DNA from 2 places in the Rouxiella sp. S1S-2 genome. Region 1 is predicted to be linked to the other one. Evidence: predicted binding sites of a transcription regulator. Region 1 holds the regulator's gene; the other holds the start of a gene.
The links. The regulator sigma-54, encoded in region 1, starts transcription at its own class of promoters, with help from an activator protein. The targets are predictions, from matches to a motif close to GTTGGCACANNTTTCGCTNT.

Region 1 (16,089 bases):
CTGATTGGTGTACATCGCCAGCGCCTGACCATAGGCCTGCTGCAGGTAATCACTGAACGCGCTGAAATAGGCTTCGCGCTGCGCTGGTGTGGCCGAGTTGTAGTAGCGACCCAGTACCAGTGCACCCGCGTATTTAACCTGCACGAAAGGCAACAGTTCTTCACGAACCACGGTGCGCAGATAGTTCGGATCCTGCTTGATTTTAGGTTGTTCGGCTTTCAGACGCGAGAAGGTTGCGTCGGCCGCAGCATTCATCACGCTGTAAGGATTGGTTTTATCAACCGCAGCGGCGGCGTTGGCCGCCAGTGGTGCAACCATCAGTAAAGCAACCACCATTAAACGTTTAAACATAACTATTCCTCTTAATTACCTTGTGCCGCAGGCGCGGGTGCAGTTGGAGAAGCTGGAGCAGGTGCGCTCGAGCCATCCGGCGTTGCTGTGGCATCATCCGATTTTGCAGCGTCGTCTTTACCGCCGCTTTTATAAAGGAACTGGCCTATCAAATCTTCCAGAACCATAGCCGATTTCGTGTCCTGAATGGTGCCGTCATTTTTCAAAATGGTCGTCCCCATATCAGGGTCTTGGAAACCGATATTCAGCGCCAGGAACTGCTCCCCCAGCAAACCCGAAGTGCGGATAGCCAGCGAACTGGTGTCCGGGATCTGGTTGTATTTTTGGTCGATATCCATCGCCACGCGCGGCGAAAGGTTTTTATCTAGCGTGATATTGTTGACGCGGCCAATCACCACTCCCCCCACTTTAACCGGCGAACCCGTTTTCAACCCGCCAATATTGTCGAAATCGGCATAAATACGGTAAGTCGGATCGGAACCGAATGAACGAATATCCGCCACTTTCAGGCAAATAAATAACGCGGCGCACAGTGCGATGAGCATGAATGCCCCAACCCAGACTTCACTCTTTTTGTTTTGCATGGCTCAATTCCCAAACATCAGTGCTGTCAGCACAAAATCCAATCCCAGCACCGCCAGTGACGAGTGCACCACGGTACGGGTCGTAGCCCGGCTAATCCCTTCAGAGGTTGGGATTGCATCGTAACCATTGAATAGCGCTATCCAGGTTACAGTTATGGCAAAAACAACGCTTTTAATCAGGCAGTTGAGCAAGTCTTGACGCCAATCTACAGCACCTTGCATTGCCGACCAGAAAAAGCCGCTGTCGATGCCTTTCCAGTCAACACCCACCAGCGAGCCACCCCAGATGCCCACGGCGACGAAAATTATCGTCAGCAGAGGCATGCTGATAAGCCCGGCCCAGAAACGCGGCGCAACGACGCGACGCAGGGGATCAATGGCCATCATTTCAAGACTTGAAATTTGCTCGGTGGCCTTCATCAGCCCAATTTCTGCGGTTAAAGCAGAACCAGCACGACCGGCAAACAGCAGCGCGGTTACCACAGGCCCAAGTTCGCGCAGCAGGGACAACGCCACCATCATGCCCAGACTGGCCTCGGCACTGTAGGTGGTTAATATCAAGTAGCCCTGCAAGCCGAGCACCATGCCGATAAACAGGCCGGAGACCACGATAATCAGCAGCGACAATACCCCAACGCTGTAAAGCTGTTTGATTAATAACGGCCATTGCTTGGCAAACTGCGGCTTTCCTACCAGTGCGCGGAAAAGCAGTTGCCCTGCCCGTCCGAATGACGTACAGGTCTGTATTCCGCTGCGGCCCAATGACGCTAACGCCCTAATTAACATTGATTTACTACTCCATCATCCAAGCAGCTCGGTTTTATAATCACCGGCTGGGAAACGGAAAGGCACCGGTCCATCGGCGATACCGTCGAGAAACTGGCGAACGCGCGGGTCTGGATTATTATGCAATTCCTCAGTGGTTCCTTCAGCAATAACGTGCTGAGCGGCAACAATATAAGCATAGTCAGCAATGCTCAGAACCTCAGGCACATCGTGAGAAACGACAATGCAGGTGACGCCGAGAGCATGGTTTAGCTCGTCAATGAGCTTGACCAGTACCCCCATCGTAATAGGGTCCTGACCGACGAAAGGTTCATCGAACATGATGAGTTCTGGGTCAAGCGCAATAGAACGCGCCAACGCAACGCGACGCGCCATGCCGCCAGACAGTTCAGCAGGCATCAGCTCAGCCGCGCCGCGCAGGCCCACTGCCTCGAGTTTCATCATCACCGTCGTACGCAGTAGTTCTTCCGGCAGCTTACTGTGCTCGCGCAGCGGAAACGCCACGTTTTCAAAGACAGTGAGGTCGGTAAACAGTGCCCCGGACTGGAACAACATGCTCATTTTTTTGCGTGCTTCGTACAGTTTGCGGCGAGACAGCGTAGGTATGTTGTCACCATCAAACCAGATTTCGCCACTGTCCGGCGCAAGTTGTCCGCCGATCAGTCGAAGCAAGGTTGTTTTACCGATACCCGAAGGCCCCATGATAGCGGTCACTTTGCCTTTCGGTACGGTCATGTTTATCTCTTCGAAAATGGGACGATCGCCACGCATGAAACTCATGCCTTTGATCTCGACCAGATTCGCTTCGCTCTGACTCATTTGTCTCTTCCCCTAGGCGAACGCAACACAAGACACCTCTTATGGTAGAACCCGCTTTATAACTTTGGCCTAAACGGCGACGCTAACACCCGACATTTTACAAAAACTTACCGCGATTGCTTTACCAAAGTTGCCTTTGATTTACTTTTAGTTCACGTACGGTCAAAATCAGACAACGGCTTAAGGTTTGTTGTTCCTGAGCAGTAAAAGTGTCAAAACACCAAGTCAGAAGCCAAGGTAAACGCTATTATGGAACCCTATTCAACGCTGCTCAGGCCCTTTGCCTGATGTCAGATTGATCGAACTCATTTTGGTTCCTTGCCAGACTTACGAACATTGCATTATACCCATTAAAGGATTTTTCATGCTTCTCGCTATCGTACTAATGATTGTCGGCCTGTTTCTGTTAGTTTATGCCGCCGATCGTTTGGTGTACGGAGCTTCGGTCCTGGCAAGCTCAATAGGCATTCCCCCTCTTATCATTGGTATGACCGTCGTAGGTGTAGGAATCTCCCTGCCCGAGCTGGTGGTATCAACAACCGCAGCACTGAACGGTCAGATGGATTTGGCCGTCGGCAACGTAATTGGTTCGAATATCACGAATATTCTTCTGATTCTAGGCGGCGCTGCGCTGATTCATCCACTTTCCGTACGTTCTGATATCTTACGCCGTGAACTGCCGTTAATGTTAATAGTGACAGTGCTTTGCGGTTTTTTACTGAGCGACAGTGAGTTAAGTCGGTTGGACGGTGTCATATTGATAGCCGCCGCGGCGATATTTTTAATGCTGATGGTAAAAATCGCCAAGATGTCGCAGCACGTCGGGCAAGATACGCTGACCCGCGAGCAAATGGCTGAATTACCTCAGGACGGAAGCAACACAGTAGCATTTTTGTGGCTGGCGCTGGGGTTTATTATCATGCCGCTGGCTTCAAACATGATTGTCGACAATGCTTCAGTTATGGCCCGTTTTTTCGGCGTGAGCGAGCTGGTGATTGGGCTGACTGTGGTCGCTATCGGCACCAGTTTACCTGAGCTGGCGACTTTTATTGCCGGTGCACTTAAAGGTGAAGACGACATTGCCCTAGGCAATATCATTGGCGCAAACATTTTTAATATGTGCCTGGTTCTCGGCCTGCCCGCGCTAGTGGCTCCGGGCCATTTCAATCCCGATGCGTTTCACCGGGACTACTGGGTCATGCTGGTGGTCAGCGTAATACTGACAGGCCTTTGCCTGATGCGTAAACACCGGATTGGCCACCTGGCAGGCGCGCTTTTATTGTGCGGATTTATCGCTTATCTGGGCGTGCTTTTCTTCGTTCCGGACAGCATTACCTTCTTCAATAGGTAAGGTCCGTTTAAATATTGCGCAATTCAGAGCAAGTCACAGGAATTGACGATGACACCATTTGATTACAAGACATTTAACTTTATCGACGTCGGCAAACAGGTTCTGTTAACCGAAAGAGAAGGCCTGGAACAGCTGGATCAATACATTAATGACGACTTTAGTCGCGCCTGTGAAATGATGTTCCACTGTAGCGGCAAGATTGTTGTTATGGGTATGGGCAAATCAGGGCACGTTGGGCGTAAAATGGCGGCAACGTTTGCCAGCACCGGCACGCCGGCCTTTTTTGTGCACCCCGGCGAAGCCAGCCACGGCGATCTGGGCATGGTATCAAAGCAGGACATCGTGATCCTGATTTCAAATTCTGGCGAATCTCATGAGATACTGGCGCTTATCCCGGTATTGAAGCGCCTGGATATCCGCCTGATCTGCCTGACTGCCAATCCGGAAAGCTCGATGGGCAAAGCGGCAAACGTGCATATCTGTGTCAAAGTTCCGCAGGAAGCCTGTCCGTTAGGACTGGCGCCTACCACCAGCACCACGGCGGTCATGGTCATGGGCGATGCCTTGGCCGTTGCCCTGCTCGAAGCGCGCGGATTTACGGCAGAAGATTTTGCCTTGTCTCACCCTGGCGGCGCACTGGGTCGCAAGCTTCTCCTGCGCGTGAGCGATATCATGCACACTGGCACCGAAATCCCGCAGGTTAGCCGAGATGCTTCTCTGCGCGATGCGTTGCTGGAAATTACCCGAAAAAACCTCGGCATGACGGTGATTACCGATGATCTAATGAAAATCGAAGGGATCTTTACCGACGGTGATTTACGTCGAATCTTCGATATGGGCGTTAACGTCAACGAGGCCAAAATTACCGATGTCATGACCACCGGCGGCATTCGGGTGCGTCCCACGCTGTTGGCAGTTGATGCCCTCAATTTGATGCAGGACAAACACATTACCTGCGTGATGGTTGCCGATGGCGACCAGTTGCTGGGTGTGGTACATATGCATGACATGTTGAGAGCCGGCGTGGTTTGAACCTTGTTTAACGGGTAAACGCGCTGCGTGAGTAAAAGTTTAAATGGCGATAAAACATTAAGGAATTGCCCGAATGAGTAATAGCGCAGCCAATGTGGATACCTGTTATGGTCCCGTTAGCGCAGAAGTGCTTGAACGAGCCAAAGCTGTCCGCCTGCTGATTTGCGACGTTGACGGCGTCATGTCTGATGGCTTGATTTTCATGGGAAATAACGGCGAAGAGTTGAAAAGCTTTAACGTTCGGGACGGTTATGGCATCCGCTGCCTGATTACCTCCGATATCGACGTCGCGATTATTACCGGGCGCAAGGCCAAATTATTGGAAGATCGTGCCAAAACTCTGGGCATTCGCCATCTTTATCAGGGCCAGTCAGATAAGCTTTTGGCCTTCCGCGAACTGTTAGATACACTGTCACTGCAACCCGAGCAGGTCGCCTATATCGGTGATGACTTGATAGACTGGCCAGTCATGGAGAAAGTAGGACTCTCGGTCGCGGTAAACGATGCACACCCTATTTTGCTACCCAAGGCGCATTATGTGACGCGCATAGCAGGTGGACGTGGCGCAGTACGCGAATTATGCGACCTGATTTTACTGGCGCAGGGCAAGCTGGAGGACGCCAAAGGGCTGTCGATATGAGCAAAATAAAGCGTTGGATAACCCTGGCACTGGGCCTACTGGTACTGGTGCTTGTGGGCTGGACGTTGTCGGATAGCACCGACAAGACGCCTGAGGTTGCCGTTAATAATCAGGATCCTACGTATCAGAGCCAGCATACGGTAACCGTAGTTTATGACCCCACAGGCAAGCTAAACTACCGGTTGGTCTCTGACGAGGTCAAATATTACACCACTGACTTGTTAACTTGGTTCACAAATCCAGTGGTGACCATGTATGACCAGAATGCCGTCGCGACCTGGACCCTTCGAGCCGATCGCGCCAAGCTGACCAATGATAAAATGCTGTATCTTTATGGTCATGTGCAGGTTGATAGCCTGACGCCGGCAACGTCACAGTTGCAAAGAATAAAAACAGACAATGCCCAGGTTAACCTGGTCACACAGGACGTAGCGTCAGACGACGAAGTCTTTATTTATGGTACCGGTTTTACCTCTAACGGCATGAAAATGCGTGGTAACTTGAGAAATAAAACCGCACAGCTGATCGAAAAGGTAAATACAAATTATGAAATTCAAAACCAAAAACAAAATCCGTAACCTATTGATCACGACCTCGCTGTTAGCGGTAAGTATTCCGGCGCTGGCATTGAAAACTGACACCTCTCAACCAATGACGATCACCTCTGACAATCAAGCGGTTGATATCAATAGCAACACCGTAACCCTGACCGGAAACGTTGTGGTGAAACAGGGCAGTATTCTTGTTCATGCCGACCGCGCGACCATCGTTCGCCCCAACGGGCAATCGGGTAAAGAAGTGGTGGAAGGTTTCGGTAATCCTGTAACCTTTTTCCAGATGCAGGATAACGGCAAGCCTATTAAAGGCCACGCATTGAAAGTACGCTATGAAGTCGACAAAGACTTAATTACGCTGACCGGCGATGCCTACCTTGAGCAGCTCGACAGCAACGTGCAGGGCGATCGCATTACCTATCTGGTGCAACAGCAGCAGATGCAGGCCTTCAGCGACAAGGGCAAACGTGTGACCACCGTGCTGGTTCCTTCTCAGCTACAGCAAAAGACCCCTGCTGCAGCAGGTCAGAAAAAGAGTAACTGATAACTTATGGCTACATTAATCGCAGAAAACCTGGCTAAAGCCTACAAAGGCCGTAAAGTCGTTGAAGACGTGAGTCTGTCAGTCAAGTCAGGTGAAATCGTCGGCTTATTGGGGCCAAACGGCGCGGGTAAAACCACCACCTTTTACATGGTGGTCGGCATAGTTCAGCGCGATGCAGGACGAATTGTGGTTGATGATGAAGATATCAGCCTACTGCCGTTACACACCCGCGCGCGCCGTGGGATAGGCTATCTGCCTCAGGAAGCGTCTATCTTCCGCCGCCTGAGCGTTTTCAATAATCTGATGGCCGTGCTCGAAATTCGCGACGATCTTAATAAAGATCAGCGTATTGCCCGCGCCAACGAGTTGATGGAAGAGTTCCATATTTCGCACCTGCGCGATAACCTCGGACAGTCACTCTCCGGCGGTGAACGTCGTCGCGTGGAAATTGCCCGTGCGCTGGCCGCCAATCCGAAATTCATTCTGCTCGATGAGCCGTTTGCCGGCGTTGACCCCATTTCAGTCATCGACATCAAGAAAATCATCGAACACCTGCGCGACAGCGGACTCGGCGTGCTGATAACCGACCACAACGTGCGTGAAACGCTGGACGTATGTGAACGCGCTTACATCGTCAGCCAGGGGCGCTTGATTGCCCACGGTACGCCAGCAGAAATACTGCAGGATGAACAGGTCAAACGCGTTTATCTGGGCGAAGCTTTCCGTCTGTAATTGGCACGCTTTATTTTATTTGTTGTTACGGAAATAGAACCAAGATATGAAGCAAGGTTTGCAACTCAGGCTCAGCCAACAATTGGCAATGACACCCCAGCTACAGCAGGCAATCCGCCTGTTGCAGCTGTCCACGCTTGAACTCCAGCAAGAAATACAATTGGCGCTGGAAAGCAACCCGCTGTTGGAACAATCCGACCTGCACGATGAAATAGACGCGAAAGAAACAACCGAAAGTGAAGCCCTGGATACCCGCGAAGCCCTCGAGCAAAAAGACATGCCCGAGGAGCTGCCGCTCGACGCAACCTGGGATGAAATCTATACCGCAGGCACGCCGTCAGGCACCGGTAACGACTACAGTGACGATGAGCTGCCGGTGTATCAGGGTGAAACGACTCAGACCCTGCAGGATTACCTGATGTGGCAGGTTGAACTTACCCCGTTCACCGACACTGACCGCGCGATTGCCACCTCCATTGTCGACGCCGTAGATGACACCGGTTATCTGACCATCTCGCTCGACGATATTCTTGAAAGCATTGGCGATGAAGAAGTCAGCATGGACGAAGTTGAAGCCGTGCTCAAACGCGTTCAACGTTTCGACCCCGTCGGCGTGGCGGCGAAAGACCTGCGCGACTGTCTGCTGATACAGCTCTCTCAATATGCCTCTGATACGCCGCACTTAACGGAAGCACGGCTGATCGTCAGCGAGCATCTGGACTTGCTCGCGAATCACGATTTTCGTGCGCTGATGCGTTCAACGCGTCTAAAAGAGGATACACTCAAGTGTGCGATGATGTTTATCCAGTCTCTGGACCCTAGACCCGGGCAGTCGATCAACACCGGTGAGTCCGAGTACGTCATTCCTGATGTGCTGGTACGTAAAGTGGGTAAAATCTGGACCGTAGAGCTAAATTCCGACAGCATTCCGCGCCTGAAGATCAATCAGCAGTATGCTGCGATGGGTAATTCGGTGCGTAACGACAGCGACGGGCAATTTATTCGCAGTAATCTTCAAGAGGCCAAATGGCTGATAAAAAGCCTTGAGAGCCGCAATGACACGTTATTGAAGGTCACACGTTGTATTGTTGAGCAGCAGCAGGCATTCTTTGACTTTGGTGAAGAATTTATGAAACCTATGGTGTTGGCAGATATTGCCAGCGCCGTGGACATGCACGAATCGACCATCTCCCGCGTGACCACGCAGAAATTTTTGCACAGTCCACGAGGGATTTTCGAGCTTAAATATTTCTTCTCCAGTCACGTGAGTACGGATACCGGCGGTGAAGCTTCATCCACGGCTATCCGCGCACTGGTCAGGAAATTAATAGCGGCGGAAAACCCCGTCAAACCTCTGAGCGACAGCAAGTTAGCCACTATGCTATCGGATCAAGGCATTATGGTGGCACGACGCACTGTAGCGAAATACCGAGAGTCTTTGTCAATCCCGCCCTCAAACCAGCGCAAACAGTTGGTTTGACCTCAACCGAGAAGGAAGACATTATGCAACTCAATATTACCGGACATCACGTAGATATCACCGAGCCTTTGCGCGAATTTGTGAATACAAAGTTTGCCAAACTTGAGCAATACTTTGACCGAATTAACCAGGTTTACGTAATATTGAGTGTCGAGAGAGTGCAGAAAGTGGCGGAAGCTACGCTGCACGTGAACGGGGGCGAGTTGCATGCCACCTCGGAACATCAGGATATGTATGCCGCTATCGATGGCCTGGTTGATAAACTGGCCCGGCAGCTTAATAAGCATAAAGACAAACTGAAACAGCACTGATCCCATAGGCAACTATCGGCTCGTTACTCTCAGGGTTGCGAGCCGATTGGTATTTAGGGGATGAGACTAAGCGAAAATGAGATGATCAACGATACAGCACTGCAGCTGACCTCGGTATTAAATGCCGAATGCACGAAAAGCAACGTTCACTGCGCCAGTAAAAAACGCGCACTTGAAATCATCAGCGAACTGGCGGCTAAACAGCTGAACCTCGCACCGCAGGTGATTTTTGATGCCATTCTTACCCGCGAACGCATGGGCAGTACCGGGATTGGTGCTGGGATTGCTATCCCTCATGGAAAACTTGAAGAAGACACGCTGCGAGCCGTAGGGGTGTTCATTCAGCTTGAACAGCCGATTGCTTTCGATGCGGTTGACAATCAGCCGGTTGACCTGCTTTTTGCCTTGCTGGTTCCAGCCGATCAATGTAAAACCCATTTACATACCCTCTCATTGGTGGCCAAAAAGCTCGCCGATAAAGCGGTATGCCGTCGCCTGCGCAGTGCGCAAAGTGACGAGGAACTGTTCCAGATTATTACCGAAGACGAGTAAATCGCGAAAATTACTCTTTTAAGTCAATACCCTATAAACATCTAGCTGCAGCAAGGCAACGACCAGGTGAATAGCTGGGCGCTTACCTACGTAAGTGACCGAGGAAGGTAACGCACCTGCAGTTAGGAAAACATGGGGTATTTTAGGGAGATAAATGATGGTGCTGATGATTGTCAGCGGCCGTTCTGGTTCTGGAAAGTCCGTAGCCCTGCGTGCGCTTGAGGATATGGGCTTTTACTGCGTTGATAACCTGCCGGTGGTACTGCTCCCCCAGCTCGCACAGGAGCTGGCACAGCGTAATACCTCAGCGGCAGTAAGTATTGACGTGCGCAACATGCCAGAAACGCCTGAAGTTTACGAACATGCCATGACTCAGCTGCCAGACAGCTTCTCACCCCAGTTGCTGTTTCTGGATGCCGATCGCAACACGCTTATCCGTCGCTATAGCGACACGCGGCGTTTACACCCTCTTTCCAGCAAAAATCTGTCTCTCGAAAGCGCCATCGATCAAGAGGCCGAGCTGCTTGAGCCTTTGCGCTCCAGCGCAGACCTGATTATCGACACCTCAGAGATGTCGGTGCACGAACTGGCTGAAATGCTGCGTACCCGCCTGCTGGGCAAACGCGAGCGTGAACTGACCATGGTGTTTGAGTCTTTCGGATTCAAACACGGCATTCCTATTGACGCCGACTACGTGTTTGACGTGCGTTTCTTGCCTAACCCACACTGGGATCCGAAGCTTCGCCCGATGACCGGCCTGGATAAACCCGTTGCCGCCTTCCTTGACCGCCATACAGAAGTTCATAACTTTATTTACCAGACACGCAGCTATCTCGAACAGTGGTTACCGATGCTGGAAACCAACAATCGCAGTTATCTGACTGTAGCTATCGGGTGTACTGGCGGGAAGCACCGCTCGGTTTACGTCGCCGAAGAGCTCGCCGATTACTTCCGCTCTCGTGGAAAAAACGTACAGTCACGCCACCGTACGTTAGAAAAACGCAAATCATGACGGTTACTCTTGATGACGGTAAAAAGCTATGTCGATAAAACAAAAAGTTGAGATAAAAAACAGGCTCGGCATGCACGCTCGTCCGGCAATGAAACTGTTTGAGCTGGTGCAAAGTTTTGAGTCGGAAGTGATGCTGCGTAACGACGCGGGAATTGAAGCTGAAGCCAGCAGCGTTATCGCCCTGCTGATGCTCGATTCTCCTAAAGGTCAGGAAATAGAAATCGAAGCCACCGGTCCCGACGAGGCCGAAGCGCTGGCTGCCGTACTTAACCTGATTAATTCAGGTTTTGACGAAGACTGATTTTCTCTGATTCGTCTCACAGGGCAGCCATTACTGCCCTGCCGTTCCTTTCACCGTTTTAAATTCTGCTCAAACAGTCAATGGCAATTGCCTTGAAACTGTCAAAGTCTTGACTGCTTAACAGTCGGCTCATTGACCTCTCACGCACGAAGGTGACAAACAGGTCATAGATGGCCATCGCCTCCTCGTAGTCCGCCTTGCTGATCGCCAGCAGGAAAATAACGTGTGCCGTTTCGCCCTCACCCCATTTAATGCCCTGTGGGGAAAGCACGGTGATCACCACGGTTTTTTTCGCCAGCAGGCCCAATGAGTGCGGCAGCGCGATACCTTCGCCGAGCATGGTCGACACAATTTCTTCACGCTCGACCACCGACGGATAAAACTCTTCATCGACATAGCCCTCTTCCTCAAGCTGAGAGCAAATCTTGCGGAAAAGCTGCGCCTGCGTCATCGGCTCATCAAGGCGCATAAAATGGCGTTGATCGAAGAATTTCTCGAGCATATACGGGCGCGTGCGATCCACTAGCACCAGCTTACCGAGCTGTTCCATCTGATATTCGGTAGGAAAAGGCGAAAGCACCACCACCGGCTTATTGCGCTCGGTTACGCGGGCATTGGCGATAATAAAATCTTCATCAATGTGCTGAAGCTTTTCATAATCGCGCAGTGAGATTATTTGAGTAATAACAATTTGTGGAAACTTCCGGCTAATCTGTGCCTGGATCATACGAATGGTGGAATTACCGGTGTCGCACACCAGCATCGCCTGCGGATGGCGTTGGTAGCCAATGTTGTAGTGCCGCTCTAGCCCAACGCCAATGTGCAACACCAAGAAGCCGATTTCATTTTCACTCAGACTATATGGAGTGTATTTCCCCCAGCTTGATACCGCCGCCAGCGTCACATCATAGGCCATCGGATAGTGCTGCTTAATATTATTAAGCAGCGGGTTAGGAATATTAATCTGATATTTAACCCGAGTGATCATGGCCTTGATATGCGTCAGCAGGTCCGAGCGAAGCTGTTTATCGCCTTGCAAATCATAATTATAGTGGGCATTGATGTACGACAGAATGTAATCGACCAGCGATTCCTCGTCATCGGCATTAATGTCGGTAGGTAAAATGCTCTGCACCCGCCGCACGGCAATATTTACCCGCAGATAGGCCTCTTCGGCGGCAGGGATCTCTTTGCCGACCATTCTTTTAAGTTCGGCGGCCAGTTTTACCGAAATTTGCTTAACCGCCGGTTCTTCCTCTTCGGCGTCAAAGTCGGTCAACGGATAACCGCCGGCGATGCGCTTCACGGCCACCGCGCAGTAAAGGATCAGATACTGCTCACCTTCATCGGTCAGTTGAATCGACGACTGCGTCAACAGCTGGTGCATAAAATCGGTCAACGGCAGTAGAGCCTCGGACTCGAGGCTCTCGGCTTTAAGAAAGGAGCTGATTTGATCGTCATTGTTTAGCTGAAACAGCAGGTCGGTAAGGCAGGCGCGGATCGCCAGCTCAGAGCCGAATAGCTTCATACCATAGCGCGGCTTAGTCTCAATATTTAAATGATAGCGGGCCAGATGCTCACGCACCTCCGGCATATCATTTTGCAGTGTACCCCGGCTGACGAACCATTCGTCGGCCAGGTCTTCCAGCTTTAATGAAAATGATGAGGTCAAAAAACGGATCAGCAGTCGATTAACCCGCTCTGCCGCACTGCGCGGCGTGGGGTTGGTCGATTTACCGGGCTGTTGCAGAATAGAAAACAGGGCAGCATCTTCAACTTTCAGCTGATAACCGCTGCCGCGGTTGTGTACAAAGCACGCGCCGTACTGCTGCATAATTTCATTGAGCGCAGTAATATCGGCACGCACCGTGCGCGTGGAGACTTCCAGACGCTTTGCCAGCTCATCCTGCGGCAACGTTTCCGTCTGTAATGCATCAAACAGTACTGCCAATCGTTGGTAAGGAAATCTCACGTAAACCTTCTGTTTTCAGGGCACCATCACCATCTGCGACGGGCTGCCAACCGCAGTATAGTCGTCTACAAAAATTAATTTTCCGCTGCCACTCTCAACCTTGAAGCGAGTAATATTGTCACTGCGCTGATTCAGGGCATAAACAAATTTGCCGTCAGCTGACAAGGTCAGCGTGCGTGGATAATCGCCACGCGTCCAGAACTCATCTGCCCAGCGCATTTCGCCGCTGCCGGTGACAGTAATCTGCGCAATGCTGTTGTGTAAACGGTTGGCAACGTACAAGTGCTTGCCATCTTTACTCAACACAATACCGGCGGCAAAATTAGTGCCTTTGAAATTCGGTGGAAGCGTTGAAAGGCTGTGCAACTGCGTTAAGGTGCCCGTTGCCTTGTCAAAATGATAGCTGGTCAGCACTGAAGCTTCCTCATTGACCAGGAATACCACGTCACCGTTGGGATGAAACACAAAATGACGCGGCCCAGCACCGGCGGATGAGGCATTGATAAACGCCGGAGCGTTGGCCTCAAGCTGGCCATTGGACGGGTTCAGCTTCCACTGATAAATACGGTCCAGCCCGAGGTCAGTCGAGAATACATACTTACCGCTGGGATCGGTGGCAATCATGTGCGCATGCGGGCCATTGTGGTCACTGATGGCAAAGCTACCCTCAGCTGCGGCGGCAGGCTTACCCGCACCCGCAGGACCTTCGTCCTGATGCACCGAGCTGGCGTCTCCCAGCTTGCCACTGCCGTCTATCGGAAACGCTGCCACAATACCGCTGATATAGTTGGCCACCAGCAGGCGATCGCCACTCGGCGTTAACGATAGATACACCGGCCCCGCCCCCTGAGAGTCCACCTGATTAATCAGACTCAGGCTGCCGTCTTCGGGATTGATATGGTAAGCGGCCACAGAGCCGTGCTTGCCGCCGTTGTAATTATCTACCTCACTGCCGATGTACAGCGTTTTACCCCCATGGCCCACCACCATCTGCGCCTGGTTTGGCAATTTGCTGACCAGAACTTTGTCACTGAGGGCTCCGGATTTGGCGTCTACCTTAAAGCGATAAACTCCTTCACCGTTCGGGTTGTAAGTACCTACGTAAGCGTAATGTGCTGTCTCGGTTGTCATTGCCTTCTCTGCTGCATACAGCGGCATGGCAGAAACTGCCATCAGCGCTGAGGTTAAACCTGAAATACGTAGCCAGTTTCTCATAGTTCCTCTTATGCTTTTAATGGAAATAACAACTACTTACAACCTGAAAGTGCAGATTAACCGATCAGGCGCTTAACGCTGGCCAGCAGCGTTCTCACATCCTCAGGACGCGTATTGCCGCTGGCGCTGTCGATAATAGAGCTATAGATGTGCGGAATGATTTTGCTGACGCCAGCTTCAAGGGCAATTTCCATTATCGCGTCGAAGTTTTCTAAATCGATGCCGCCGGTGGGTTCGAGCCAGAAGTCCTGTTCGGCACAGGCGCGGGCCACGAAGGCAAACTCCTCACGCGTTTTCAGACCGCCCATTGGGAAATATTTCACTGAGCTGCCACCCATGTCTTTCAGCAGGGCGATTGCCGTGTCGACCGGCACTATGCCGTCGTTAGCGTTCGAGCTGAGCGGACCGGTAGATATTTTGACGAAGCCGACTTTACCGGTCGGAGAAATCAGGCCATTGACCACGCTCTCGTTCTGACCCAGCAGTGCACGACTGGTGCCTACGCCGGTGAAAACCTGGTTTACATGTTGCGGCTGAACCTGCTGAGAAATCTGACTCACCATCAACGACTGGCGCGGATCGCCCGCCCCCAAGCCCACGGAAAGCGCATTTTCAATTAGCGCGGCGTACTCTTTCATGTCGGCGACGGCGCTTGCCACATCGGCATAATTTTTTGACAACACGCCGACCAGCACGTGGCCTTCTGCGGCCTCGTAAATGTCGCGGGCATTGTCTTTAGAACCGGCCAATACGTTAAGGCAGACACGGTCGCGATAAAAATTCGGGGTCAGCTTCATGCTTTCTCTCCGCTAAACAGAACCTTGAAACACTGGGCAACAGTGACCAGCTGTGAGGGGGTTACGCTGCGCACGTCGACGTCAATTTTTCCTTCGTTGGCCCGATAGCCACGGAAGTAGATCGCAATTTCACCGGTTTTCATCGCATCGACGATAGCTTTGGTTTTCCAACCAAGCACCGCCTCGTCAAAGGTGATTTCAGTACGGGCGATGTCGCGACCTGCGCTGTCCCAAACCACCTGCGCCGATACGCCGTTCAATGCGTTAAGGCTGCTGATAAACGGTGTCATCTTGTCGACCATTTCCTGACCGGTTGTTTTGGGCTGGGTAATATAGCTTTCAATCGCCTGAGTCAGACCGAGGATGCCCTCTTTGCCCACTTTCATGGCACGACCGATGCCGCCAGACTGCAATTTCACCCACTCAACGTACTGTTTTTTGCCCAGCACCAGTCCGCTGGTCGGGCCTTCAATCGCCTTGGCACCGCTGTAAATCACCAGGTCAGCGCCCATTTCGTAATAACAGGTCAAGTCCTCTTCCGCTGCGGCATCCACGATCAGCGGGATATTGTGCTCGCGCGCCACGTCGGCGGCTTCGGCAACCGATAAAATACTTTTCTGCACCGAATGGTGTGACTTGATATACATAATGGCTGCGGTACGCGGAGTGATGGCTGCGGCCAGCTGTGCGGCCGAACATTCGTTGGCATAGCCCGCCTCTCTCACTTTGCCGCCGCCCATCGTCACCATGGTGGCGACCGGCGCACCAAAGTTAACGTTGTGGCCTTTCGGCAGAACAATTTCGTTTGGCACAGTCAAGGGTTCGGCGTGCAGATTTTCAAGCAGCCAGGCATCGTCTTTAACGATCACAGCGGCGACTGACTGGGCGATACCGGCCGAGGCGCAGGAAACTACAACCGAACTTTCAACGTTGAGCAGTTTGGCGATATAGGCACCGGTTTTATTCACCAAATCCTTCATCTCGAAGAAATGGTTTAAACCCGTATTGACCACCTCAGCCACGTCGGCGCGCGGGGTAGACACACCCAAAATAGTC
Region 2 (16,089 bases), 4.8 Mb from region 1:
AGAGAAATGACGCGGCAACGTCTGGTTGTCGACGACAAGAATAGCCTGAATACCCAGTGCGCTGGCGGCATTGACGTTTTCGGCAACATCGTCAAAGAACACGGCTTCTTGTGGGCTAAACCCTTCTTTATCCAACACGTGCTGGAAAATAGCCGGGTCAGGCTTTCTCATCCCCAACTCCTGAGACAAATATATCGCATCGGCATTTTGTTCGATTTCAGGGTAGTGTGTTGGCCAGTGCTCCAGGTGAAGACGGTTGGTATTGGACAGCACTACCACGCGATGGCCCTGCTCACGCAGCGTTTTCATCACGGCAATAGCGTCGGGACGTATACCAATAAAAATAGACTGCCAACCGGCACTGAACTGTTCGAAACTCAGCGCAATCCCCATCTCATGACAGAGCTGTTCGGCAAACTGCTGATCGCTTATTTCGCCGCGCTCGTGCTGCTCGAACACGTCACCCATCTTGAATCTTTCTATGAGATGCGCCAGCGGGGTTCCACTGAGATTGCTCCATACGCCCAGCACACGTTTGAAATCGATATCAATTAACACGTTGCCCATATCAAATATATACAGCATTGCACGCTCCTGATTTCAAAATAAGGCTTACTTTATGGGTAACTCACTTTACGGGTAAAGAGTAGGTTAGCGGTAAATCATAGGTCTGAACAGTGACACGGATACAAGCTTGATGCTTGTTTAATGAAAAAATAGCTAAAAAAAAGGACACCCGAAGGTGTCCTCTTAACGAAAAACGTTTAACCGGGAAGAAGATTAACCTTCTTTAGGACCACGGCTAGCACGTTTACGGTCGTTCTCGGTCAGGTGACGTTTACGGATACGCACAGACAGAGGCGTTACTTCTACCAATTCGTCATCATCCAGGAACTCGATCGCTTGTTCCAGAGACATTTTGATAGCAGGAACCAACGTGGTTGCTTCATCAGTACCTGAAGCACGCATGTTGGTCAATTTCTTACCGGTCAAGCAGTTAACCGTCAGGTCGTTAGAACGTGAGTGAATACCGATAACCTGGCCTTCATACACTTCTGCACCGTGACCCAGGAACAACTTGCCGCGATCTTGCAGACCGAACAGAGCAAACGCAACCGCTTTACCCTGGCCGTTAGAGATAAGCACGCCGTTCTGACGCTGGCCGATTTCGCCTGGACGAACGTCGTCGTAGTGGCTGAAAGTGGAGTAAAGCAGACCAGTACCAGAAGTCATGGTCATGAATTCGGTACGGAAACCGATCAGGCCACGAGCCGGGATCAGGTAATCGAGACGAATACGACCTTTGCCGTCAGGGATCATGTCCTTAACGTCGCCTTTACGCTCACCCATGGCTTGCATGACTGAACCCTGGTTTTGTTCTTCGATATCCAAAGTCACGTTTTCGAACGGCTCTTGCATGCGGCCATCGATTTTACGGTTGATAACTTTAGGACGAGAAACGGCCAGTTCGAAACCTTCACGACGCATGTTTTCGATCAGAACCGACAGGTGAAGTTCACCACGGCCTGAAACGCGGAATGCGTCGGAGTCTTCGGTTTCTTCAACACGCAGTGCCACGTTGTGCACCAGCTCTTTGTTCAGACGGTCAAGAATCTGACGTGAAGTCACATACTTACCTTCTTTACCACAGAACGGAGAGGTGTTTACGTTGAAGTACATGGTAACGGTTGGTTCATCAACGCTCAGTGCTGGCAGCGCTTCAACATTCTGTGGATCACAGATGGTGTCAGAGATGTTCAACTCGCCCAGACCGGTAATAGCAATGATATCGCCCGCTTCAGCGGTAGCAGCTTCGATACGCTCCAGGCCCATGTGGGTCAGAACTTTACCGACTTTACCGTTGCGAGTTTTGCCTTCGCTATCGATAATCGTAACCTGCTGGTTAACTTTAGCTACGCCGCGTTTGATACGGCCAATGCCGATAACGCCAACATAGTTGTTATAGTCCAGCTGGGAGATTTGCATCTGCAGTGGGCCATTGCTGTCAACCTGTGGAGCAGAGACGTGGTCAACAATTGCCTGGTACAGCGGGGTCATGTCTTCGGCCATGTCGTTATGGTCGGTACCCGCGATACCCAGCAGTGCTGATGCATAGATGATTGGGAAATCAAGCTGCTCGTCGGTCGCATCAAGGTTTACGAACAGGTCAAATACCTGATCTACAACCCAGTCAGGACGCGCGCCAGGACGGTCAACCTTGTTGATTACCACGATCGGCTTCAGACCATTAGCAAATGCTTTTTTGGTCACGAAACGGGTTTGCGGCATAGGGCCATCCATTGCATCCACAACCAGCAGCACCGAGTCAACCATTGACATCACACGCTCTACCTCACCGCCGAAGTCGGCGTGTCCTGGGGTATCCACGATGTTGATGCGGTAGTCTTTCCAATTAATGGCGGTGTTTTTTGCGAGGATGGTAATCCCACGCTCTTTCTCCAAATCGTTGGAGTCCATTACGCGTTCGGTGGCTTCTACACGTTCTCCGAAGGTACCGGATTGTTGTAGCAGCTTATCAACCAAGGTAGTTTTACCATGGTCAACGTGGGCAATAATGGCGATGTTACGCAAATTTTCGATCACAGCTTTGCCTCAGGCATTTAGAAATATAGAAATAGCGCGCTATTGTACACGTATTAGGCTAGGTTCTAAACAAGTTCACAAGATTCTCTTCGAAACAAGTTCTGTCTGGTCATTTTACGATCCCTTTCACGGTGCAAATCTCACCTTGACCCAATTTGGTGCACCATTTTGGTTCACCACCCCGGCAACATTGACCCAAAATGGTGCATAATTTCCGTTATGGTGCATACTCAATAACGGTAAAGGCCGCGTCAAATGGCCTTTGCTCCTTTTTCACAAAGTTGGCACAGATTTCGCAATCAACTATTCAGGGTGAAAAGAGTCTTATCAGAGGAAGTAAAAAAGCTGTTTAGGCCACACGCCATTTTCAACAATGTTTGATTATTCGTTTCGTTCCACGACGATGACATAATGAGAAATTCGGGAGAACTAGTATGTCCGCTGAACACGTTTTTGCGATTATCAAGGAAAATGAAGTTAAATTCATCGACCTTCGCTTCACCGACACCAAGGGTAAAGAACAGCACGTTACCATCCCATCTCACCAGGTAAGCCCTGACTTCTTCGAAGATGGTAAAATGTTCGATGGTTCATCCATCGGCGGCTGGAAAACAATCAACGACTCAGACATGGTTCTGATGCCAGACCCAAGCACTGCGGTTCTTGACCCGTTCTTTGAAGAGTCAACCTTGATTATCCGTTGTGATATCGTGGAACCAAACACGCTGCAAGGTTATGACCGTGACCCACGTTCAACGGCAAAACGTGCTGAAGACTTCTTGAAATCTTCAGGCATCGCGGACACCGTTCTGTTCGGACCAGAGCCAGAATTCTTCCTGTTTGATGACGTTCGCTTCGGCAGCAGCATCTCGGGTTCACACGTTGCTATCGATGATATCGAAGGCGCATGGAACTCCAGCACCAAATACGAAGGCGGCAACAAAGGCCACCGTCCAGCGGTTAAAGGCGGTTACTTCCCGGTTCCTCCGGTCGACTCCGCTCAGGACCTGCGTTCTACCATGTGTTTGACCATGGAAGAAATGGGCCTGGTTGTTGAAGCTCACCACCATGAAGTGGCGACCGCTGGCCAGAACGAAGTGGCAACCCGCTTCAACACCCTGACCAAAAAAGCTGACGAAATCCAAATCTACAAATACGTGGTGCACAACGTGGCTCACGCATTTGGCAAAACTGCGACCTTTATGCCAAAACCAATGTTTGGCGATAACGGTTCAGGCATGCACTGCCACATGTCTCTGTCCAAAGACGGTAACAACCTGTTCTCTGGCGACAAATACGGCGGCCTGTCTGAAACTGCGCTGTACTACATCGGGGGTATCATCAAGCACGCTAAAGCAATCAATGCGTACGCTAACCCAACGACCAACTCATACAAGCGTCTGGTCCCAGGCTACGAAGCCCCAGTTATGCTGGCTTACTCAGCGCGTAACCGTTCTGCTTCTATCCGTATTCCACACGTTTCTAGCCCTAAAGCGATGCGTATCGAAGCGCGCTTCCCTGATCCAGCGGCTAACCCATACCTGGCGTTTGCTGCACTGCTGATGGCTGGCCTTGATGGCATCATCAACAAAATCCATCCTGGCGATGCAATGGACAAAGACCTGTACCACCTGCCACCAGAAGAAGCGGCAGAGATCCCACAGGTTGCTGGCTCCCTGGAAGAAGCGTTGAACTGCCTGGATGCAGACCGTGAGTTCCTGACCCGCGGTGGCGTGTTCTCTGACGACGCGATCGATGCTTACATCGCACTGCGTACTGAAGAAAACGACCGCATTCGCATGACGCCACACCCAGTAGAGTTCGAACTGTACTACAGCGTCTAATAAATGCCGTAGCGCAGGGGAGCGGATGGGTTCGCTCCCCGAGCTTTACATACTGCACCGCTGTGCTTAGCAGTGGTGCAGAGCAAAAAATATCTCGATATTTTTGTTGCCGTGGAAACGTTAGCCCATCTCCGGATGGGCTTTTTTCTCCACGCGACTTTCCTGTGTGACACCACTGACCCGACTGTTTGGCGGGTAGCGGTTTAAATGCACCAATCAGGTGCGGGAGACTGCTGTATGGCAACTGGCAAGCTGCCCGATGCTGGGCAGATCCTTAATTCTCTTATCAACAGCGTTCTGCTGTTGGACGACGACTTGGCCGTGCATTACGCCAATCCGGCGGCTCAGCAATTATTAGCGCAGAGTTCACGTAAGCTTTTCGGGACACCGTTACCCGATCTGGTGGGCTACTTTTCGCTCAACATTGAGCTTATGCGTGAAAGTATTGAGGCTGGGCAAGGGTTTACCGACAGCGAAGTCACCCTGGTGGTAGATGGTCGGGCGCACATTATGTCGCTGACCGCACAGGCTTTGCCGGAAGGTTTTATTCTGATTGAGCTAGCGCCGATGGATAACCAGCGCCGCCTGAGTCAGGAACAGCTTCAGCACGCGCAGCAGGTAGCCGCAAGGGATCTTATTCGCGGGCTGGCACACGAAATTAAAAACCCGCTGGGTGGATTACGGGGTGCGGCGCAGCTGCTGTCGAAAGCGCTGCCCGATCCCTCCCTGCTGGAATATACCAAAGTCATTATCGAGCAGGCCGACCGATTGCGAAATCTGGTTGACCGTTTGTTGGGCCCTCAGCGTCCGAGCCAGCATATTACGCAAAGCATCCATCAGGTTGCGGAGCGCGTTTGCCAACTGGTCTCAATGGAAAAGCCTGATAACGTCCAGCTGGTCCGTGATTACGATCCAAGCCTGCCGGAACTGGCTCACGACCCGGATCAAATAGAGCAGATTCTGCTTAATATTACCCGGAATGCCTTGCAGGCATTGGGAGAAGAAGGCGGCACTATTACGTTAAGAACGCGTACCGCTTTCCAAATTACTCTGCACGGTGTGCGCTATCGCCTGGTGGCCCGCATTGATATTGAAGATGACGGTCCCGGCGTTCCTGCGCATCTGCAGGATACACTTTTTTACCCTATGGTCAGTGGCCGCGAGGGAGGTACAGGTCTGGGCCTGTCCATCGCGCGCAGTTTGATTGATCAGCATTCGGGTAAAGTTGAATTTAACAGTTGGCCAGGACATACCGAATTCTCGGTGTTCCTGCCCATTCGCCAGTGAGGTTCTTATGCAACGAGGGATAGTCTGGATCGTCGATGACGATAGCTCCATCCGCTGGGTACTTGAACGCGCGCTCACTGGGGCGGGTTTAAACTGCACCACGTTCGACAGCGGCAATGAAGTATTGGAAGCCATTGCGACTCAAACCCCTGACGTTTTGTTATCAGATATTCGCATGCCCGGTATGGATGGGCTGGCGCTGTTAAAACAAATAAAACAACGTCACCCGATGCTTCCGGTCATCATAATGACCGCGCATTCGGACTTGGACGCGGCGGTCAGTGCCTATCAACAGGGTGCATTTGACTACTTGCCGAAGCCTTTTGATATCGATGAAGCCGTTGCCTTGGTTGAACGCGCGATCAGCCACTATCAGGAGCAACAGCAGCCGGCACGCAGTCAACCGGCCAGCGGGCCGACGGCCGATATCATCGGTGAAGCACCGGCCATGCAGGACGTCTTTCGCATCATTGGCCGTCTCTCTCGCTCCTCGATAAGCGTGCTGATCAATGGCGAATCGGGAACCGGTAAAGAGTTGGTGGCGCACGCACTGCATCGCCACAGCCCGCGAGCCAAGGCGCCTTTTATCGCGCTGAACATGGCGGCAATTCCCAAGGACTTGATTGAGTCCGAACTCTTTGGTCATGAGAAAGGCGCTTTTACCGGCGCCAATCAGATTCGCCAGGGACGTTTTGAGCAGGCCGATAATGGCACCCTTTTCCTGGATGAAATCGGTGATATGCCGATGGACGTACAGACCCGTTTGCTGCGCGTATTGGCCGACGGCCAGTTCTATCGGGTGGGGGGCTATGCACCGGTAAAAGTGGACGTCCGTATTATTGCCGCTACGCACCAGAACCTGGAGCTGCGCGTTCAGGAAGGCAAATTTCGCGAGGATTTATTCCACCGCCTGAATGTGATCCGCGTGCATCTGCCGCCGCTGCGCGAGCGTCGTGAAGACATCCCACGTCTGGCGCGCTACTTCCTGCAGGTTGCCGCCAAAGAGCTGGGCGTTGAGGCCAAAAATCTGCATCCGGAAACGGAAACTGCGCTGACTCGCCTACCTTGGCAGGGCAACGTGCGCCAGCTCGAAAACACCTGTCGCTGGCTGACGGTGATGGCGGCGGGACAGGAAGTGCTGATTCAGGACCTGCCTCCCGAGCTGTTTGAAAGCAGTGCCCCGGAGACCGGTGGGCAAAGCCTGCCAGACAGCTGGGCAACGCTGCTGGCACAGTGGGCAGACCGCGCGCTGCGTTCCGGTCATCAAAACCTGCTTTCTGAAGCACAGCCTGAAATGGAGCGCACACTGCTGACGACCGCACTGCGCCACACCCAGGGCCACAAACAGGAAGCCGCTCGGCTACTGGGCTGGGGTCGTAACACCCTCACGCGCAAGCTAAAAGAGTTAGGTATGGAATAAGCCGGGCACGATAAAAGTGTGATCCGGAGTCGTATGAAACAGTCCTGGCCGTTAACGCCAGGGCTTTTTTTTGCCTTTAAGGCACTAACACCGCCTTGCTCATAGTTGAATTGTTTGTTCTTGCTCACAAAGTCACAACGCTTTTTCCCCCTCTCAGTTCAGCAACACTCCCACTATTTCGCCTCAAAATTGCTGAAACTGCGGATGCGAATTTTATTAAAAGTCCCTATTATCAAGGCCGGTAGATAATTTCGAACCCCTTGGTACATTTATAGTTTAATTTATCAACATATTTTGAAGTACTTATCATTCCCGCGAGGAATCTATTCATAAAACCAGATGCCATTTTTAACCCTCTGTTACTGACATAATTCATAAAAATAACCCAAAAGAAACAAACAGCTAACAGCTGTTCGAACAAAATACTTTTTATCTTCCCCCTACAGAGGAATGAAGCGATGCTGGTGACCCTGAGTGTATTGATGCTCATTTTCTTTATCTTTTGCCTGATGACCAAGCGGCTGTCGGCGCTAACAGCCCTAATCATAATTCCCACCGTGTTTGCCCTGATCGGCGGGTTTTATGCCCACATCGGCAAATACATGATGGACGGCATCAGGACCGTTGCGCCTAACGGGGTGATGATTATCTTTGCCATGCTCTATTTCATGGTGATGACTGAAGCCGGCATGTTCGACCCACTGGTTAAGCGAGTTATCAAAGCGGTAAAAGGTGACCCGGTTAAAATTTTCCTCGGCACCGTGCTGCTGGCGTTCCTCGTTGCGCTGGACGGCGATGGGGCCACCATCTACATCATCGTGCTTTCAGCTTTTCTACCGATTTACAAACGTCTTGGCCTCTCGCTGCCAATGGTGTGCTGTCTTCTGCTGCAGGTTTCAGGGCTGGGCAATATGGTGCCGTGGGGCGGCCCTACGGCGCGGGCCGCCACTTCTATGCACGTCGATATTGGCGCGATGTTTGTGCCGATGATCCCGGCGCTGTTAGCCAGCGCGGCGTGGACTTTTGTGCTGGCCTACCTTTTTGGTCGCCAAGAGCGCGCGCGTTTAGGACCCGACCTAAACATTCATTTTGAAAATGCGATTGAGGAGCAACACCGCTGCCGTGGACCAAAAACTTTCTACTTTAATTGGACTTTAACCATTTTGTTGATAATTGGTTTATGTATTGAGGTGTTGCCGCTAAGCTATCTGTTCATGATTGCCGCCTGTCTGGCGCTTATCGTTAATTTTCCGGACCTGTCGGCACAGAAAGATCAGTTGGAGCAACACGCGCCACCGATCCTCGCCGTTTCCAGCCTAATCTTCGCGGCCGGAGTCTTTACCGGCGTATTTACCGGAACCGGCATGGTGAACGCGGTAGGCAGTGCCCTGCTGAACATTATTCCGGACGCGTTAGGCCCTTACATGGCGGTAGTGACGGCGCTGCTGAGCATTCCGATGACTTGGCTGGTCTCAAACGATGTGTTCTATTTTGGCGTTTTGCCTGTGCTGGCAGATACTGCCAAACATCACGGCATCAGCGGTATTGAGATGGCGCGCGCCGCATTAATGGGGCAACCGGTACATATTCTGAGCCCGCTGGTTGCGTCAACCTATTTGGTGGTCAGTATGCTGAAGCTGGATTATTCAGAGAATCAGTACTTCACCTTTAAATGGTCTCTGCTAAGCAGCCTGATTTTGATTGTTGTTTCGCTGCTTACCGGGATTTTTCCTTTTTACGCTGCATAGAGTGTTTTATGACTTGGTTATTTGATCAATGGGACTTCATCGCCATCCTGCTACAAATCATCGTAATCGACCTGCTGTTGGGCGGTGATAACGCGGTGGTTATTGCTATGGCATGCCGGAAATTACCACCGCACCAGCGCAACAAGGCGATCGTGATTGGAACCGCCGGTGCGATTATTGCGCGCGTGGTCTTATTGATAGTGGCGGTCAAGCTGCTGGACTTGCCTTATCTGAAGCTAGTGGGCGGCGTTTTACTGCTGTGGATTGGTATCAAGCTGGTCGCTAACGAAGACGAAGAGAGCGATATAAAAAGCGGCACCAGCCTGTGGAAAACGGCGATGACCATCGTGGTGGCCGACGTGGTGATGTCACTGGACAACGTGCTGGCCGTGGCGGCAGCGGGCAAGGGCAACTATGTGCTGGTGGCGCTTGGGGTGGTAATAAGCATCCCTATCATCATTGCCGGCAGTAAGCTGGTGCTGGCAATGATCAACCGTTTTCCGTTTATTATCATGCTGGGGGGTGCCCTGATTGGCTGGATTGCTGGCAGTATGTTTGTCACCGATCCCGCGATTGCGCATTTGAATTTTGCCGCCATTAATCATTTGCCAACCATTGCCGGTGTTGTTGGCGCACTGGTTGTTCTGGCAATTGGCGTAGGTAAAAGCAAACTGGCCGTGAAAAACGGCCACTGACGCTTTTATCGATAGATGTTCTTTAACGTTAAAACCCCAGGGACTTAATCCTCTGGGGTTTTTAATTGGCGGTAGACACAACTTATTGATGATTGTTAATCACTTTAAGCTATCGGCTGCGGTCTGAGCGATCGTGATTTCATCCGGATTGGCAGAACCACTCACACCCACTGAGCCAATCACGCTGTCGTTATAAACAACGGGATTTCCGCCGCCCAAAGGCACCATGCCCGGCAGGGTAGCAATCGCAGGCTCTGTTCCATTGGCGCGTCCCATGTATTTATCGGTCGGCGTGCGGTAAAGCGCCGCCGCACGTGCCTTGAGAATTGACGAGTCAATGCAGCCTACCGGCGCGGTATCCATACGTTTGAACGCCAGCAGTTGCCCTGATTGATCCAGCACCGCGATACAGACGTTGGCATTTAACCTGCCTGCTTTATCAACCGCTACGGCGATGAGTTTATCAGCGTCGCTGCTGGTTAAAATGGCCTGCGTTGTGGTGGCATTTGCCGAGAAAGCATTCAGGCTACTTATAGAACACAGTGCAGCCAGCAGGAGTAATTTCTTCATGTAAGGTCCCTTTAAAAGTGGTAATGAGTCATAGAGAATAAGGTTATAGTTAAGTAACATTGCCCTTAAATAATGGTCGTTCACAAAATGTGAACGACACAGCTATAAAACTTTTTATTATTTTTATTGAAGTGCCGCCAATGCTGCTTTGGCTGCTTCGTTATCAACATTGCCGTCTGGCGTACTCACGCCAATCGCACCGACCGTTTGACCGGCTAATTTGATAGGAATTCCACCGGCGAAAGGTAAAATACGCGGATTACCTAATATATTTAAATTACCCTGAGAAACCTTTTGCTGATAAGTTTCCGTCGGCTGGTCAAAATAAGCGGATGTTTTAGCTTTTTCCGGTGCCAGTGCAATATTAGCGGGAGTAGCCCCGTCAAGGCGGTCAAAAGTAATAAGTTGGCCAGCGGCGTCAACAACAGCCACGGCACCGCCAATGTGGTGCGACTTAATGGTATCTTCCGCTTTTTTCAATAATACGTTTGCCATATCGCGGGTTAATACGGGAACGCGGGTAATTCCATCGTCCGACGCCTGAGTAGCAAAACTGACTAACAGCCCGGATACCAATAACGCATAGCTGAATTTCTTCATCGTAACTCTCTCTTTATTTAATGCATGATGCAGGTCCGAGAAACGTAACCCGCCTTTACAGATTCTGTTTAGATTTCTACCCCGCGCTGTTGCCTATACGGTTGGTTTTATTGAACCTAAATCGGGTGCTTATCCAGTAATCAACACTCCAGTGGCCCGGACCGTTGATAACCAGCAGGATAAACCCTGCAGCACAGGAGGCATTTTTCAACCACACAATAAGGTGTGGCAGGGTAAAGCCCTGATAAAAAAGAAAGCCGGCAATAATGGAAAAGGCGGCCATAAAAACGGAGGTAAAACGGGTCAGAAATCCGCAGGCAATGGCAATGCTGCCACCCACTTCAAGCAAAATAACTAACGGTAGAAAGAGAGCGGGCACGCCGTTCTGTGCCATAGTCGACACGTTTTCCGAGTATTGGAATATCTTTTCCGTGCCTGAAGTGAAAAATAATCCTACGGCGAGAATGCGCGCGATCACACAGGAAAAAGCCGTTAACTTATTCATATTTAATTTCGCTAGAGTTAATGTTTAAAGAAAGAGCCCCGGGTTTTTCATTGAAGGAATTCATTCACCGCAATAATAAACACGACAAAATATAGTAGCATGGGAAAAACATGTATCACCGTGAGTTAATAATTGCGGTTATTTTTAACATGCACCGAGATTTAAAAAAAGACTCAGCGAGTTATGGTTACTGATATCATTAGTTATATATCACCACGCGGGATTAATTCAAACTTGGAATAATCAGATATTCTTAAGCCAATAAACGACAGTGAATATTTCACTGCAGCTTATTAACTTAAAGACCCTTCATTTGCTGGGGTTGATTGCAGGCTGTAACTATTGATAGTCCCATATTTTTTCGGCAATCTTCACAAATTGGCGCGCCACCGGCGATAGCTCACTCCAGGAATGAAACTGTAGACCAAAGGTACGTGGCATAACCAGCAAAGGCATCGGGATTTCGACCAGCGGAATGGCATGTTGGATCTCTTCCAATGCGCGACGAGAAATAAAACTCAGCAAGTTGGTTTCGACAATCACTGAGTGAAGCGTGGCTATCGAATTTGCCTCGATCTGAATTCGCGGCGGCGGATATCCTCCCGCACGAAGGCGGTGTTCAAGCCATTGACGGGTCGCCACTTTCCTGGATGGCAGCAGCCAATTGTACTGGTCCAACTGCTCGGAAGTTGGATGAATGCCGGCCAGAGGATGATCTTTACTGGCCACCAGCACGACCGGATCGTCTAGCAAGGGTCGAGAGATAAACTCGCTGCTGGTCTCGGGTAGAAAGCCCAGAATAATGTCCAGCTGCTTTTCCCGCAGCGTGTTTTGCAGCAGGTCGTTCATGCCAACTTTAACGTCCAAACGTACGCTGGGCGCCTCTGCCAGCAGGCGTTTAGCCAGCTGTGGCAGCATGAACTCCGCCGCCGTGGCCGCCGCGCCGAGGCGAATGTATCCCGCAGTCCCTTCAGCCAACGCGCTCATGTCGCGATGGGTCACTTCCATGTCCTGCACAATTTTTTGAGCTCGCTCACAAAGTAGCAAGCCAGCTTCAGTCAAACGGATCCCTCGGCCGACCTTTAAAATCAGTCGAGTGGCGTAGATTTTCTCCAGCCTTTGAATGCATTTTGTAAGTGCGGGTTGAGTGATACCAAGGGTTATCGCGGCGCGTCCAAGATGCCCTGTGTCCTGAATAGCCAGGAAATAGCGCAGGTATTTCAGTTCCATTCCATTCCTCATAGGAATCAATAAATAAAATTCAGGCGTTATTATTTATCGTTTAACAGTGCCAATATTAATAAAAATAGCACTGGAGCAACGTATGACCTATAAGTTTTTAATGACCGCACAGGCCCTCGGCGCCGCTGGCCGCAAGGTATTGGCGGATGCGGGCTGCGAGGTTGATTACCTGCAAAACGCCGACGACGGCGGTGAAGTTGAGCATTTGATGTCAACCCGTGCTTATGACGCCGTTATCTCTCGCACCGTCACACTTTCTGCCGCAGCGATTAATGCCTGCCCTTCGTTGAAAATTATCTGCAAACACGGCGTAGGCGTGACCAACATTGACGTCGCGGCCGCTACCGCCCGCGCTATTCCCGTCCTGACGACGCCTGCAACCAATGCGCAGTCCGTTGCCGAACTGGCTATCGGCCTGATGTTGAGTGCCGCACGACAGCTGCCATTCTTTCAGCAGGAAATTGCTGAAGGCCGTTGGACCCGCAGCAGCCAAGGGATTGAGCTATTCGGCAAAACGTTGGGCCTGGTAGGCTATGGCGAAATTGGCCGCCGCGTCGCCCACGTCGCCAAGGCCATCGGCATGCGCACCGCCTTCTTTGACCCCGCAATCCCACCGGGCAGTGACACCACCGACGCGGTGCAGTACTCCTCTTTGCAAGAGCTGCTGCAAAACAGCAACGTGCTGAGTCTGCACTGCCCGGTTAATAAGGCGACCCGCCTGATGCTCAATGCCGATACGCTGGCACAGTTGCCCGACCGCGCCATCGTTATCAATACCTCGCGCGGTGAACTGATCGACGAGCCCGCGCTGGCACAGGCGCTCACCGACGGCAAGCTGGCCGCTGCCGGTTTGGACACGGTGGCCGTTGAACCACTGCCGCTTGACCACCCTTTCCGCCCGTTCAGCAATATCGTTATGACGCCGCACATCGGCGGCACAACCCCCGAAGCACTGGATGCTGTGGCGCGTTCTGCCGCGCAGCAATGTCTGGATTTCTTGCAACAGCGGCGGATCAATGTTCGCGCCTGTGTAAATCCTGAAGCTCTGAATAAAGGAGAGTAAAGAATGACTTCTCGCAGTGAATGGCCAGCCGGCTACTTTATCGGTCAACGCGACCTGGTGCCTGACTCTGCCACCATTGAGGCCTTCCGCCGCCTGCCCGTTCCGAACATCGGCGACTCAATGGGCCGTAGCGTCGGCGCTATCGGGCTACATCCGTACCACGCCGACAACCGTGTCGTGCTGTGCGGTCCAGCCCTCACGGTAAAGGTCCGTCCTGGTGACAACCTGATGATTCATAAAGCCATCGAGATGGCGCAGCCGGGCGATGTGATTGTGGTTGACGGCGCCGGTGACCTCACGCAGGCGCTCATCGGCGGACTGATGCGCACCTCGGCCTTGACCAAAAAGATTGCCGGCTTCGTGATTGATGGTGCAATCCGTGACCTGAACGAATGGGCGGAAGGTGGCATCGCGGTATACGCACGCGGTAACACGCTGCGCGGCCCCAGCAAAGAGGGTCCGGGCCAGGTCAACGTGCCTATTTCCTGCGCCGGTCTGCTGGTTAATCCCGGCGACCTGATCGTGGCCGACGTAGACGGCGTCATTGCCATCCCTTACGACGAGTTGCAGGACCTGCTGCCGAAGGTGCAAAAACACGCCCAGCGTGAAGAGCAAATTCGCGTCAACAATGCCTCCGGCACCACTGACCCTGAGCGTTTCAACAGTCTGTTGCGCGCAAAAGGCTGCCCCGTTTAATTTCCAAAAGGAGTTGGCATGAAACACGTGATAAAAACGCTAAGTTTGACGATTGGCCTGTTACTGGCAGGCGGACTGCAGGCAGAAGATAAAATTCCGCCGACGCTGCCGACGCAGCAAGACGCACGTTTACAGCAAGCAGCCACCTCGCCGCACGTCTGGAATGGCGTAACGGTCACCAAAGAGGGCCGAGTCTTCGCCTCTTTTACGCAATCTGAAGGACCGGGACTGGAACTGGGTGAAGTGGGCGAGAATGGCAAAATAACGCCTTATCCGGATGCTGAATGGAACCAGTGGAAATCGTCTGACCCCGAACACCATTTCCTGCACGTCAACGCGCTGCGTATTGGGCCTGATGGCTATCTTTGGGCGGTAGACGCCGGTAATACCGGGATTGGGACCGGCGCGAAGTCGGTGAACGGTGGCGCCAAGCTGGTAAAAATTGACCTCGCCAGCAACAAAGTCATTAAAACCTACCTTATCAAACCGCCAGTGCTTAAACCGGCCAGCTATATTGATGACGTGCGTTTCAACGGACATTTCGCCTACATGACCGATCCGGGTGCCGTTGGCCTGGTGGTATTGAATCTGCAAACCGGCACAGCGCACCGCGTACTCGACGACCAACCGCTGTCTATTGACCACGCGCCAATCTATGCCGACGGTAAGAAACTTATTCTGCCAAACGGCCAGGAAAAGCGAGTAGGGCTAGATCAGCTGGAAGTCTCTCCAGATGGCAAATGGCTGTATTATCAGGCGATCCCCGGGCCAATGGCGCGTATCGAAACGCGCTATCTTGATGATGCCTCACTGCCCGTTGATGAAGTAAACAAACATGCTCACAAGTTTGTCGATACCTGGAGCACCGGCGGTACCGCTATCGACAGTGAAGGCAACATTTATGCCTCTGATATCAACACTCGCGCCATCAAACGTATCACCCCTGAGGGTAAAGTCTCGACGGTTGTTTCCGACCCGCGTTTGGTGTGGATTGATGCCATGTGGGTAAGTCATGGCGCGCTATGGATGCCCTCGGGGCAGATAAATCGCACACCGGCGACGACCGGCGGAAAAGCGTCAACGGTCGAGTACCCGGTCAAAATTTACAAACTGCCACTGCCTATCAAGCCGTCACCGCGAGACCATTCATAAACTATAAATAAAGTCGTGCCTGCGCTTTTGTGCGCGGGCACATTCAATAAATTAGAAACAAATCAGGAAAAAATCAGATAACGCGGGAAAACTGACGCTGGCGAAGCTGCTGGCGGAGGTAAATATCAAAACACATGCAGATATTGCGAATAAGCAGTCGGCCCCGTGCAGTCACCACAATCCGGTCAGCTTCCATTACGGCTAATCCGTCTTCTATTAGCGGTTCCAGCAGTCGCAAATCTTCGGCAAAATAGTCCTGGAAAACGATCCCGTATTGATGTTCAACGGTGGAGAAATTCAGCTCAAAGTGGCATATCAAGGCTTTTATCACGTCGCGGCGCAGGCAGTCGTCACGGGTCATTGCCAGACCGCGCCAAAGCGCATGCCCACGCTGCTCGACCTGCGCATAATAGGTTTTCAGATCTTTTTCATTTTGCGCGTAGGTATCACCGATCATACTAATGGCCGACACGCCAAGCCCCAGCAAATCGCTGTCGCCTTGGGTAGTGTAGCCCTGAAAATTGCGGTGCAGCTCGCCTTTCCTTTGTGCGACGGCCAGCTCGTCCTGTGGGCGGGCAAAGTGGTCCATGCCAATAAACTGATAGCCCGCCTCGGTCAGCGAAGTAATACTCTGCTGCAAGATTTTCAGTTTGTCTTCCGCAC

Region 2: a site for sigma-54 is predicted at 2,885-2,904, ahead of glnA (glutamate--ammonia ligase). Genes of this name have one in related genera too.

What each region holds. Positions count from the first base shown of each region.
Region 1 covers NZ_WFKL01000001.1:4,969,702-4,985,790, forward strand. Annotated here, with positions in the region: gene mlaC (phospholipid-binding protein MlaC) at 1-351, opposite strand, end outside; gene mlaD (outer membrane lipid asymmetry maintenance protein MlaD) at 363-935, opposite strand; gene mlaE (lipid asymmetry maintenance ABC transporter permease subunit MlaE) at 939-1,721, opposite strand; gene mlaF (phospholipid ABC transporter ATP-binding protein MlaF) at 1,737-2,540, opposite strand; gene GA565_RS22720 (calcium/sodium antiporter) at 2,905-3,891, shown strand; gene kdsD (arabinose-5-phosphate isomerase KdsD) at 3,940-4,923, shown strand; gene kdsC (3-deoxy-manno-octulosonate-8-phosphatase KdsC) at 4,997-5,563, shown strand; gene lptC (LPS export ABC transporter periplasmic protein LptC) at 5,560-6,141, shown strand; gene lptA (lipopolysaccharide ABC transporter substrate-binding protein LptA) at 6,110-6,661, shown strand; gene lptB (LPS export ABC transporter ATP-binding protein) at 6,668-7,393, shown strand; gene rpoN (RNA polymerase factor sigma-54) at 7,440-8,873, shown strand; gene hpf (ribosome hibernation promoting factor) at 8,897-9,184, shown strand; gene ptsN (PTS IIA-like nitrogen regulatory protein PtsN) at 9,266-9,736, shown strand; gene rapZ (RNase adapter RapZ) at 9,894-10,748, shown strand; gene npr (PTS phosphocarrier protein NPr) at 10,777-11,049, shown strand; gene GA565_RS22775 (transcription antiterminator) at 11,108-13,021, opposite strand; gene GA565_RS22780 (lactonase family protein) at 13,037-14,236, opposite strand; gene GA565_RS22785 (KDGP aldolase family protein) at 14,293-15,033, opposite strand; gene GA565_RS22790 (DgaE family pyridoxal phosphate-dependent ammonia lyase) at 15,030-16,089, opposite strand, start outside.
Region 2 covers NZ_WFKL01000001.1:184,790-200,878, forward strand. Annotated here, with positions in the region: gene yihX (glucose-1-phosphatase) at 1-585, opposite strand, end outside; gene typA (ribosome-dependent GTPase TypA) at 781-2,604, opposite strand; gene glnA (glutamate--ammonia ligase) at 3,039-4,448, shown strand; gene glnL (nitrogen regulation protein NR(II)) at 4,686-5,735, shown strand; gene glnG (nitrogen regulation protein NR(I)) at 5,743-7,155, shown strand; gene GA565_RS00890 (CitMHS family transporter) at 7,614-8,903, shown strand; gene GA565_RS00895 (TerC family protein) at 8,912-9,598, shown strand; gene GA565_RS00900 (heme-binding protein) at 9,698-10,168, opposite strand; gene GA565_RS00905 (heme-binding protein) at 10,292-10,768, opposite strand; gene GA565_RS00910 (DoxX family protein) at 10,845-11,273, opposite strand; gene GA565_RS00915 (LysR family transcriptional regulator) at 11,613-12,503, opposite strand; gene GA565_RS00920 (hydroxyacid dehydrogenase) at 12,598-13,578, shown strand; gene GA565_RS00925 (RraA family protein) at 13,582-14,274, shown strand; gene GA565_RS00930 (L-dopachrome tautomerase-related protein) at 14,293-15,426, shown strand; gene hemN (oxygen-independent coproporphyrinogen III oxidase) at 15,500-16,089, opposite strand, start outside.